DNA from 4 places in the Streptomyces sp. NPDC032822 genome. Region 1 is predicted to be linked to each of the others. Evidence: riboswitches for the same ligand, from Rfam matches in the RefSeq annotation. Region 1 holds a riboswitch; each other region holds the start of a gene.
The links. A riboswitch is a leader RNA that binds a small molecule or an ion and turns the genes downstream of it on or off. The one in region 1 is predicted to bind cobalamin.

Region 1 (2,189 bases):
CTCGCCGATCTCGGCCCTGATGCGCTCCTCGTAGCCGGCCGTGTCGATCCGGCCCGCCCTCAGGTCCGCGCGGGCGGTACGCAGTTCGGTGGTCTGGGGGAAGGAGCCGATGGTGGTGGTCGGGAGCAGGGGCAGGCCGAGGCGGTCGCGCTGGGCGGTGGCCCGCTCGGCGTACGGCCGGGAGCGGCGGGCGTCGGTGTCCGTGACGGCGGCGGCGCGGGCCCGGACGGCGGGGTCGCGGGTGAGGGGGGAGGCCGCGCGGGAGGCCAGGTCGGCCCGGTTGGCGGCGAGTTCGCCGGTGATGGTGTCGGTGCCGTCGGCGAGGCCCTTGGCGAGGGTGACGATCTCGGCGGTCTTCTGCCGGGCGAAGGCGAGCCAGCGCAGGATCTGCGGCTCGACGTCCCGCTCGGCCGCGGTGTCGATCGGGACGTGGAGCAGTGAGCAGGAGGCGGCCACGTCGACCCGGTCGGCGAGCCCGAGTAGCGTGCCGAGCGTGGCGAGGGACGCCGAGAGGTCGTTGACCCAGATGTTGCGCCCGTTGACCACACCGGCGACCAGGCGCTTTCCGGGCAGTCCGCCCACGGCGGCGAGCGCGTCGAGGTTGGCCGCGGCGGCCTCGGTGAAGTCGAGGGCGAGCCCCTCGACCGGGGCCTTGGCCAGTACCGGCAGGGCGTCGCCGAGCCGGTCGAAGTAGGAGGCGACCAGCAGCTTCGGTCGGTCGGTGCGGGTGCCGAGGTCGCGGTAGGCGCGGGTGGCCGCGTTCAGCTCGGCCGGTGTGCGGTCCTGGACGAGGGCCGGTTCGTCCAGCTGCACCCACTCGGCGCCCGCCGCGCGCAGGTCGGCGACGACCTCGGCGTAGACGGGCAGCAGCCGGTCGAGGAGCGTCAGCGGGTCGAAGTCGGCGGCCACACCGGGCGCGGGCTTGGCGAGCAGGAGGTAGGTGACCGGGCCGACAAGGACCGGGCGGGCGGTGAGACCGAGGGCGAGGGCTTCACGGAGCTCGGCGACCTGCTTGCCGGAGTCCGCCGCGAACACGGTGTCCGGGCCCAACTCCGGTACCAGATAGTGGTAGTTGGTGTCGAACCACTTGGTCATCTCCAGCGGCGCCACGTCCTGGGTGCCGCGGGCCATCGCGAAGTAGCCGTCCAGGGCGTCCGCTTCGACGGCGGCGCGGTGGCGGGCGGGGATCGCGCCGACCATGACACTGGTGTCCAGGACATGGTCGTAGTACGAGAAGTCGCCGGTGGGAACCTCGTGGATGCCGGCCTCGGCCAGCTGCGACCAGTTCGTCCGGCGCAGGCCGGCCGCGGTGGACCGGAGGGTGCCGGCGTCGACGCGGCCCTTCCAGTAGCCCTCGATCGCCTTCTTCAGTTCCCGGTGCTGTCCCTGGCGGGGGTAGCCGTACACGGTGGCCCGTGCTGCCGCGGCTGCGGGCTTCGCTGTCACGGAAATCTCCTTCGCGAGATATCTCCCTGGAATCCCGGGACGGGACGCGGGCGCGAAGGGGTGACGAACCGGACGGACCTCGTTCCGCGCGGTACAGCGCGCGATCGTCCGCCCGATAGGTACGCCGACCCGCCCACGAGGCCACCGGGATGTCCGCGCACGAGGGATCGCGCGCGGGCAACGGGCAGGTCTTCGGACTCGCGGGCACGCCCTCCGTACGGAGGACACCTACTGGCCGTCGCTTCCCAGGCCCTGTTCACCGGACCCAGTGCGTATGACGGCGGTCGTTCCCGCTCACCGCTGCGGGGCAGTCCCGGATTCCCACCGGGTTCCCTCTTACGACGCATCCCGTCTGGCGGACGGGGCGAACCAGCTGCGTCGGCCAGCCTAGGGGGCGCCGCCTCGGCACGGAGAACTCCGCTCACATGGCGGACCGTGAGATGGGACACGCGGCGGGTGCCCGCGCCGGCCGGGCCCCTCAGTCCTGGTCGTACACGTGGAATCCCCGGCCGCTCTTGCGCCCCAACAGCCCTGCCTGGAACATCCGTTGGAGCAACGGGGGCGGGGCGTGGAGCGGCTCCTTGAACTCCTCGTACAAGGATTCCGCGATCGCGCCGAGGGTGTCCAGGACGGCCCGCGCACTCACCCGCCACCGCGGCGGCTGGGGCGAACCCGGCAAGACCTTCGCCATCGGCCTGGGCTGCGAGATCCGCCACGCGCACCGGCTCGTCTACTCCGACGGC
Region 2 (2,189 bases), on a different contig from region 1:
ATCTCGGCACCCTCCCGCGTCACGAACGAGTTGAGGGACATGTTCTGCGCCTTGAACGGCGCCACCTTCGCCCCCTGCCGCACCAGCCAACGGCAGATCCCGGCGGTGACGACGCTCTTGCCGGCGTCCGAGGTGGTCCCGGCGACGAGCAGTCCACCACCGGTCATGAGGCACGCCCCCGCGTCAGCAGCCGTGCGGCGACGCCCACGCCGAGCGTGAGCCAGCCGACGCGCCGCGACAGCCGTACGGCCCGTTCGATGTCGCAGGTCGCGACGGTGCGCCCCTCCTCGTTGAGGACCGGCCGGTGCTCGACCCGTCCCGCGTAGGACAGGGTCCCGCCGAGCCGTACGCCCAGCGCCCCCGCGAACGAGGCCTCCACGGGACCGGCGTTGGGGCTCGGATGCTTCGCCGCGTCGGCCCGCCAGGCCCGCACGGCACCTCGCGGATCCGGCCCCGCCACCGCGGCGAGCACGGCGGTCAGACGCGCCCCCGGCCACCCCGCGACATCGTCGGCGCGGGCGGAGGCCCACCCGTAGCGGCGGTACCGGGGCGACCTGTGCCCGACCATGGCGTCGAGGGTGTTCACGGCCCGGAAGCCGAGCAGCCCCGGTACGCCCCCGACAGCACCCCACACCAGCGCCCCGACCACCGCGTCGGAGGTGTTCTCGGCGACGGACTCGACGACCGCCCGGGCGATTCCGTCGGCGTCGAGGGCCTGCGGGTCCCGTCCGCACAGATGCGGCAGCCGGGCCCGTGCGGCGTCGACGTCCCCGGCCTCCAGGGCCCGCCCGACGGTCCGGGCCTCCCGGGCGAGCGACGTCCCTCCGACCACGGCCCAGGTGGCCGCGCCGGTCAGCGCGACGGAGGCGGCGGGGGAGCGGCGTACGGCACGGGCGGCCATCGCGCCGAGCGTGACGGCGCCACCGGCGCACACCACGGCGTGCAGCGCGCCCCACCCGCGGTGGTCCCGCCACAACACCCGTTCCACGGCGCCCGCGGCCCGCCCGAACAGGGCGACCGGATGCCCGCGGCGCGGATCGCCGAGCAGGAGGTCGCCGAGAAGGCCGGCGGCGGCGCCGTACGCGAAGACGCGATCGGCACGCATCGGCTCAGCCGACCGCGGTCACGGACAGGGCACCGGTGGTGAACGTCAAACGGCAGCCGCGCATGGCGATATGTCCTCACTCAGGGTGTCCACGCCCTGGTTCGACGAGATCGGCGGCGAGAGTTCCTGGCTCCCGGGGCTTTCTGCCCCGGTGACAGTGGCGGGACCGCGCCGGAATCGCACCGGCTTCCTCTCCTGCCGCCGTAGATGGCCCCGGCAGTCCACCACGGTGTTGGAAGGGCCGTCAACTTGCCGTTGACCTGCGAAGGGAGAGTGTGCTGAGACCCACACGCGGGTGGTCGCAGCCGTCACGGAAAGACGTGGGGTGCGGGACGGAGAACCGTCCAGCACCCCACGTGGTGTCCGGGTCGCGCGGGTCAGACGACGATCAGTGAGATCCCGTACGCCACCGCGGCCGCGCACGCCGCGAAGCACACGTACGCGCCGGTGACCGCGAGGGTGGCGGAGTCGCCCTGGGCCGTGGCCCGTTCGCGGCGCGACAGGCCCATGATGCCGAGGGTGAACAGGGCCACGAGGGCCACGGTGATCACGAGGCTGACGCCGAAGACGGAGCCGAGGGCCGCCCAGTCGATCTTCATGCTGCTTCTTCCTTCACGAGGGGAGGTGCCTGGGGGCCGGGCTCAGACGGTGGTCGCGGCCGGCGGGGCCGCGGGGTCGGTGGCGGTGGCGGCCGGGGCCGGGATCGTGGCCGTGAGGTCCTCGGTCACCGTGCCCGTGGGCGGCGGCGTCACGGCGGCGATCGCCGTGGTCACCACACCGGCCGGCTCCCCGCTCCCGTCGGTCTCGTTGACGTTGCTCGCGTCGATCACCTCGCGGCGGGAGACCTTCCAGATGGCCGCGCTGGAGGCGATCAGGAAGACCGCGACCAGGGCGGTGCCGAAGTCCCCGATCCTGGTCACGTACTCGGCGAGCGCGCCCACCAGGGCCGCGGCGGGCAGGGTCAGGCCCCACGCCACGAACATGCGGGTCGCCGTGGACCAGCGGACCACACCGCCCTTGCGGCCGAGGCCCGCGCCCATCACCGAACCGGAGACGGAGTGCGTGGTGGAGAGGGAGAAACCGA
Region 3 (2,189 bases), on a different contig from region 1:
TTGGTGACCGGGTCGGACTCCAGGAAGGCGATCTTCTTCTCGGCCGACTCGGCGGTCTGCGACTTGCGGGTCAGGTCGCCGATGACGAGGACGTCGGGGTCGCGGTCGGCGACCGTCTCCCAGTTGATCTGCGGCCATTCGTCGTGGGTGTCGTCGAAGACGTTCTTCGCGCCGAGCTCACGGGTGACGACTCCGGGGGCGCCGCAGCAGCCGGCCATGTAGGGCGACTCGGCGTTGGCGAACCAGTAGAGGAGGCTCACGTCGGAGGCGTCGATGTCCGACGTGGCCGTGTCCATCCGCTTCTTGAGGGAGGCCACCAGCTTCTCGCCGCGCTCCTCCACACCGAACACGGCGGCCAGGTCCCGCACTTCGTCGTAGATGGCCTCGATGGTCAGGGGCTCGCCGCGGGCGCCGTCCCCGTCGCCGGAGTTGTCCTTGCCCGCGCAGTCGGACGGGGAGACGTAGGTCGGCACGCCGAGCTTCTCGAACTGGTCCCGGGTGGCGACACCGCCCTTGCCGAGCGTGGAGACGAAGGAGGAGGCGACGAAGTCCGGTTCGGTGTCCAGGACCCGTTCGAAGGAGGGGGCGTTGTCCGCGAGCCGCGGCACCTTGGCGTTGGCCTTCTCCAGCCCCTTCAGCACGGGGTCGGTCCAGGTCGCCGTACCCACCATGCGGTCGGCGAGACCGAGGGAGAGCATGATCTCGGTGGTGCCCTGGTTGAGGGAGACGGCCCGCTGCGGCGGGGCCTCGACCCGGACCGCATGACCGCAGTTGTCGAGAGTGACGGCGGCGGCCGGGTCGGTGCTGTCGGCGTCGCCGCAGCCGGCCAGGAGCAGGGTGGTGGCCGCGAGCAGCGCGGAGGGACGGGCAAGACGTGCTATCGGCACGGGAGTCGATCCTCGGTCGTCGAGGGCCCTAACGCGGAGCCCGGTCGTACGGTGCTCCCCCGCCGTGCGTTGGCCGCGGGGGTCGCCAGCAGGTCTTCGGACTCGGGATCGTCCGGTCGGGGCGCCTTCCCGGACGACATACGCGTCGTCCAGTGGCCGATGCCCCGCCCGTCCCCCTCACCGCTGCGCGTCAGCTCCGGATTCGCACCGGATTCCCTGACCCACGTGCATGGGTTCGACTGGCCTCGGCAAGCTATCACGGTGCGGGAATCGCCGATCGCCGCGCACGGTTGTGGCAGGGGCCAGCCCTTTCACGACCCCCGAGGAGACCCACGGTGTACGGCGACGAGGCAACGGTCCGCAAGATCCTCACCGGGCTCGGCGACACCTGGGCCGTGGTGGGCCTGTCGTCGAACCGGCGACGCGCCGCGTACGGCGTGGCCGAGGTGCTCCAGCGCTACGGCAAGCGGGTCGTGCCGGTGCACCCCCAGGCGGAGACCGTGCACGGGGAGCGGGGATACGCCTCGCTGGCGGAGATTCCGTTCGACGTGGACGTCGTCGACGTGTTCGTGAACAGCGATCTCGCCGGGGCGGTCGCCGACGAGGCCGTGGCGAAGGGCGCGCGGGCGGTCTGGTTCCAGCTCGGCGTCATCGACGAGGCCGCGTACGAGCGCACCCGGGCCGCCGGCCTGGAGATGGTGATGGACCGCTGCCCGGCGATCGAGATCCCCCGTCTGGGCTGAGGACTCACACCCTCGGGGTGAGCGCGTGCAGCTCCACCCCGAGGGCGGTGATGCTCTCCCGGCCGCCTTCGGGCAGCCCGTCGTCGGTGACGATGGTGTCGACCTTGGCCAGGTCGGTGACGCGGTACTTCGCGAACGAGCCGTACTTGGTGCTGTCCGCCAGCAGTACGCACTGCGAACTCGCGGCCAGCGCGGCCTGCTTGAGTTCGACCTTGTCCAGCGAGAAGGACGTCACGCCCCGCTCCAGGCTCCAGGCTCCGGTGCTCATGAAGAACAGGTCCAGGTTGATCGTCTCCAGGGTGCGCGCGGCGAGGCGTCCGCTGCTGGAGCCGCTGTCGCGGTCGACGATGCCGCCGGTGTGGATCACCTCGATCTCCGGCAGCTCGAAGAGGCTCGTCACGACGTGGAAGTCGTTGGTGACGACGGTGAGGTCCTTGCGCCCGGCCAGCAGCGGGACGATCAGCTGGCAGGTGGTGCCGGCGTCGAGGTGGACCACCATGCCGTCCTGGACGAGCGTGGCCGCGTGCCGGGCGATGGCCGACTTGCGCGGGAGTTCGAG
Region 4 (2,189 bases), on a different contig from region 1:
TCATGTACCCGCACTCGATCACGGCGACGCTGTCCAGCCGCAGCCGTGAGGTGATCCGCCGCAACACCACCATCCTGCCGCTGTACTCGCTGATGCTCGGTCTGCTGGCGCTGCTGGGCTTCATGGCCATCGCGGCCGGGATCAAGGTCAGCAACGGGCAGTTGGCGATCCCGCAGCTGTTCGAGACGATGTTCCCGGACTGGTTCGCGGGCGTGGCCTTCGCGGCCATCGGCATCGGTGCGCTGGTGCCGGCGGCGATCATGTCGATCGCCGCCGCGAACCTCTTCACCCGCAACATCTACAAGGACTTCATCAAGCCGGACGCGACGCCCGAGCAGGAGATGAAGGTCTCCAAGCTGGTCTCGCTCCTGGTGAAGGTCGGCGCGCTGGCCTTCGTCCTCACCATGGACAAGACGGTCGCCATCAACTTCCAGCTCCTCGGCGGCATCTGGATCCTGCAGACCTTCCCGGCCCTGGTCGGCGGTCTGTTCACCCGCTGGTTCCACCGCTGGGCCCTGCTGGCGGGCTGGGCGGTCGGCATGGTCTACGGCACGGTCGCCGCGTACGGCGTCGCCTCGCCGACGCAGAAGCACTTCGGCGGCTCGTCGAAGGAGATCCCCGGCATCGGTGAGATCGGCTACATCGGCCTGACGGCGTTCGTCCTCAACCTGGTGGTGACGGTGGTCCTCACCTTCGTCCTGAAGGCCCTCAAGGCCCCGGACGGCATCGACGAGACGTCCCCGCAGGACTACACGGCGGACGCCGGCGACCCCGGCGTCGAGGTGGAGCTGCCCCCGGCCACGGCGGGCACCACGCACTGAGCCGTACGCCACGACCACGGGCCGCCGGAGCGATCCGGCGGCCCGTGGTCGTGTGTCCCGGTATTGGGTGCCGTGTCTCGGCGGCATCACGCTCCTCATCTGCCAGTTGACGCTCTGAAACCAGCGCGACACAACATATGGGGGTGCTGTCCCCACCCGGCACAAGATGTATGCTCGTGCTCGCTGTCGTCGCAGGGGAATCCGGTGCGAATCCGGAACTGTCCCGCAACGGTGTACTCATGCGCGCATATGCGTGTATGGGAGTCAGTCCGAGGACCTGCCGACAGCGCGCCCGGCCACCAGGCCCGGGTGCCATGACGTCCGGGCCTCGCGGAATGGGCCGGTGGACGCGACGCCGTGTGCGGTCGTGCGCTGCCCCCTGCCCTCCTTGAGGCCCCCCGTGCCGAGCGAGGGAGAGCCCCACGTGACCATCGCGCCAGCAGACCCGGCTTCAGTCGTCGAGACGATCGACGCCGTCGAGGTCGCCGAGGTCGTCCAGGCCATCGAGGCGGGGACCGACGGTCCCGGAACCGCGTTGCTGCGGACCCTGACCGAGCTGACCGCCGACCTCCCCGACGCCGACCCCGGCCGGGTCGCCGCCGCCGCGCTGCGCGGCCGGTCCGCGCGGGCGGACGAGTCGGAGCTGCGCGAGCTGGCCACCGAGGCCGCCGCCGGCCTGATCTCCGAGGACCCCGCCTACTCGCGGCTCGCGGCCCGCCTGCTGACGATCAGCATCCGCGCCGAGGCCGCCTCCCAGGGCGTCACGTCCTTCACGGAGTCGGTCGTGGTGGGCCACGGCGAGGGTCTCATCGCGGACCGTACGGCCGAGTTCGCGCGGGTCCACGCCGCACGCCTGGACACGCTGGTCGACCGGCAGGCGGACGACCGCTTCGGGTACTTCGGTCTGCGCACGCTGCACAGCCGCTATCTGCTCCGGCACCCCATCACCCGGCGGGTGATCGAGACGCCCCAGTACTTCATGCTGCGGGTGGCGTGCGGTCTGGCCGAGGACGACAGCACCCGCGCCCTGGACGAGGTCGCGGCCCTGTACCGGCTCATGAGCCGCCTCGACTACCTCCCCTCCTCCCCCACCCTCTTCAACTCCGGCACCCGGCACCCCCAGATGTCGTCCTGCTACCTCCTCGACTCCCCGCTGGACGAGCTGGACTCCATCTACGGCCGCTACCACCAGGTCGCCCGGCTCTCCAAGCACGCCGGCGGCATCGGCATCGCGTACTCCCGCGTCCGCTCCCGCGGTTCGCTGATCCGCGGCACCAACGGGCACTCCAACGGCATCGTGCCGTTCCTGAAGACCCTCGACGCCTCGGTCGCCGCCGTGAACCAGGGCGGCCGGCGCAAGGGCGCGGC

Region 2: it holds a riboswitch for cobalamin, as region 1 does, so the genes downstream of both, ACZ5VD_RS23160 (cobalamin biosynthesis protein) here and metE (5-methyltetrahydropteroyltriglutamate--homocysteine S-methyltransferase) in region 1, are expected to answer to the same signal.
Region 3: it holds a riboswitch for cobalamin, as region 1 does, so the genes downstream of both, ACZ5VD_RS12070 (ABC transporter substrate-binding protein) here and metE (5-methyltetrahydropteroyltriglutamate--homocysteine S-methyltransferase) in region 1, are expected to answer to the same signal.
Region 4: it holds a riboswitch for cobalamin, as region 1 does, so the genes downstream of both, ACZ5VD_RS21440 (ribonucleoside-diphosphate reductase subunit alpha) here and metE (5-methyltetrahydropteroyltriglutamate--homocysteine S-methyltransferase) in region 1, are expected to answer to the same signal.

The regions. Positions count from the first base shown of each region.
Region 1 is NZ_JBVIOL010000005.1:559,829-562,017, reverse strand. Features, by position in the region: gene metE (5-methyltetrahydropteroyltriglutamate--homocysteine S-methyltransferase) at 1-1,446, opposite strand, end outside; cobalamin riboswitch at 1,625-1,822, opposite strand; partial or broken gene ACZ5VD_RS17985 (3-hydroxyacyl-CoA dehydrogenase family protein) at 1,925-2,074, opposite strand; partial or broken gene ACZ5VD_RS17980 (short-chain fatty acyl-CoA regulator family protein) at 2,070-2,189, shown strand, end outside.
Region 2 is NZ_JBVIOL010000008.1:59,725-61,913, reverse strand. Features, by position in the region: gene ACZ5VD_RS23165 (cobyric acid synthase) at 1-167, opposite strand, end outside; gene ACZ5VD_RS23160 (cobalamin biosynthesis protein) at 164-1,105, opposite strand; cobalamin riboswitch at 1,207-1,346, opposite strand; gene ACZ5VD_RS23155 (hypothetical protein) at 1,483-1,704, opposite strand; gene ACZ5VD_RS23150 (inorganic phosphate transporter) at 1,747-2,189, opposite strand, start outside.
Region 3 is NZ_JBVIOL010000003.1:656,005-658,193, forward strand. Features, by position in the region: gene ACZ5VD_RS12070 (ABC transporter substrate-binding protein) at 1-887, opposite strand, end outside; cobalamin riboswitch at 958-1,146, opposite strand; gene ACZ5VD_RS12075 (CoA-binding protein) at 1,223-1,630, shown strand; gene ACZ5VD_RS12080 (DeoR/GlpR family DNA-binding transcription regulator) at 1,635-2,189, opposite strand, start outside.
Region 4 is NZ_JBVIOL010000007.1:196,916-199,104, forward strand. Features, by position in the region: gene mctP (monocarboxylate uptake permease MctP) at 1-821, shown strand, start outside; cobalamin riboswitch at 992-1,120, shown strand; gene ACZ5VD_RS21440 (ribonucleoside-diphosphate reductase subunit alpha) at 1,246-2,189, shown strand, end outside.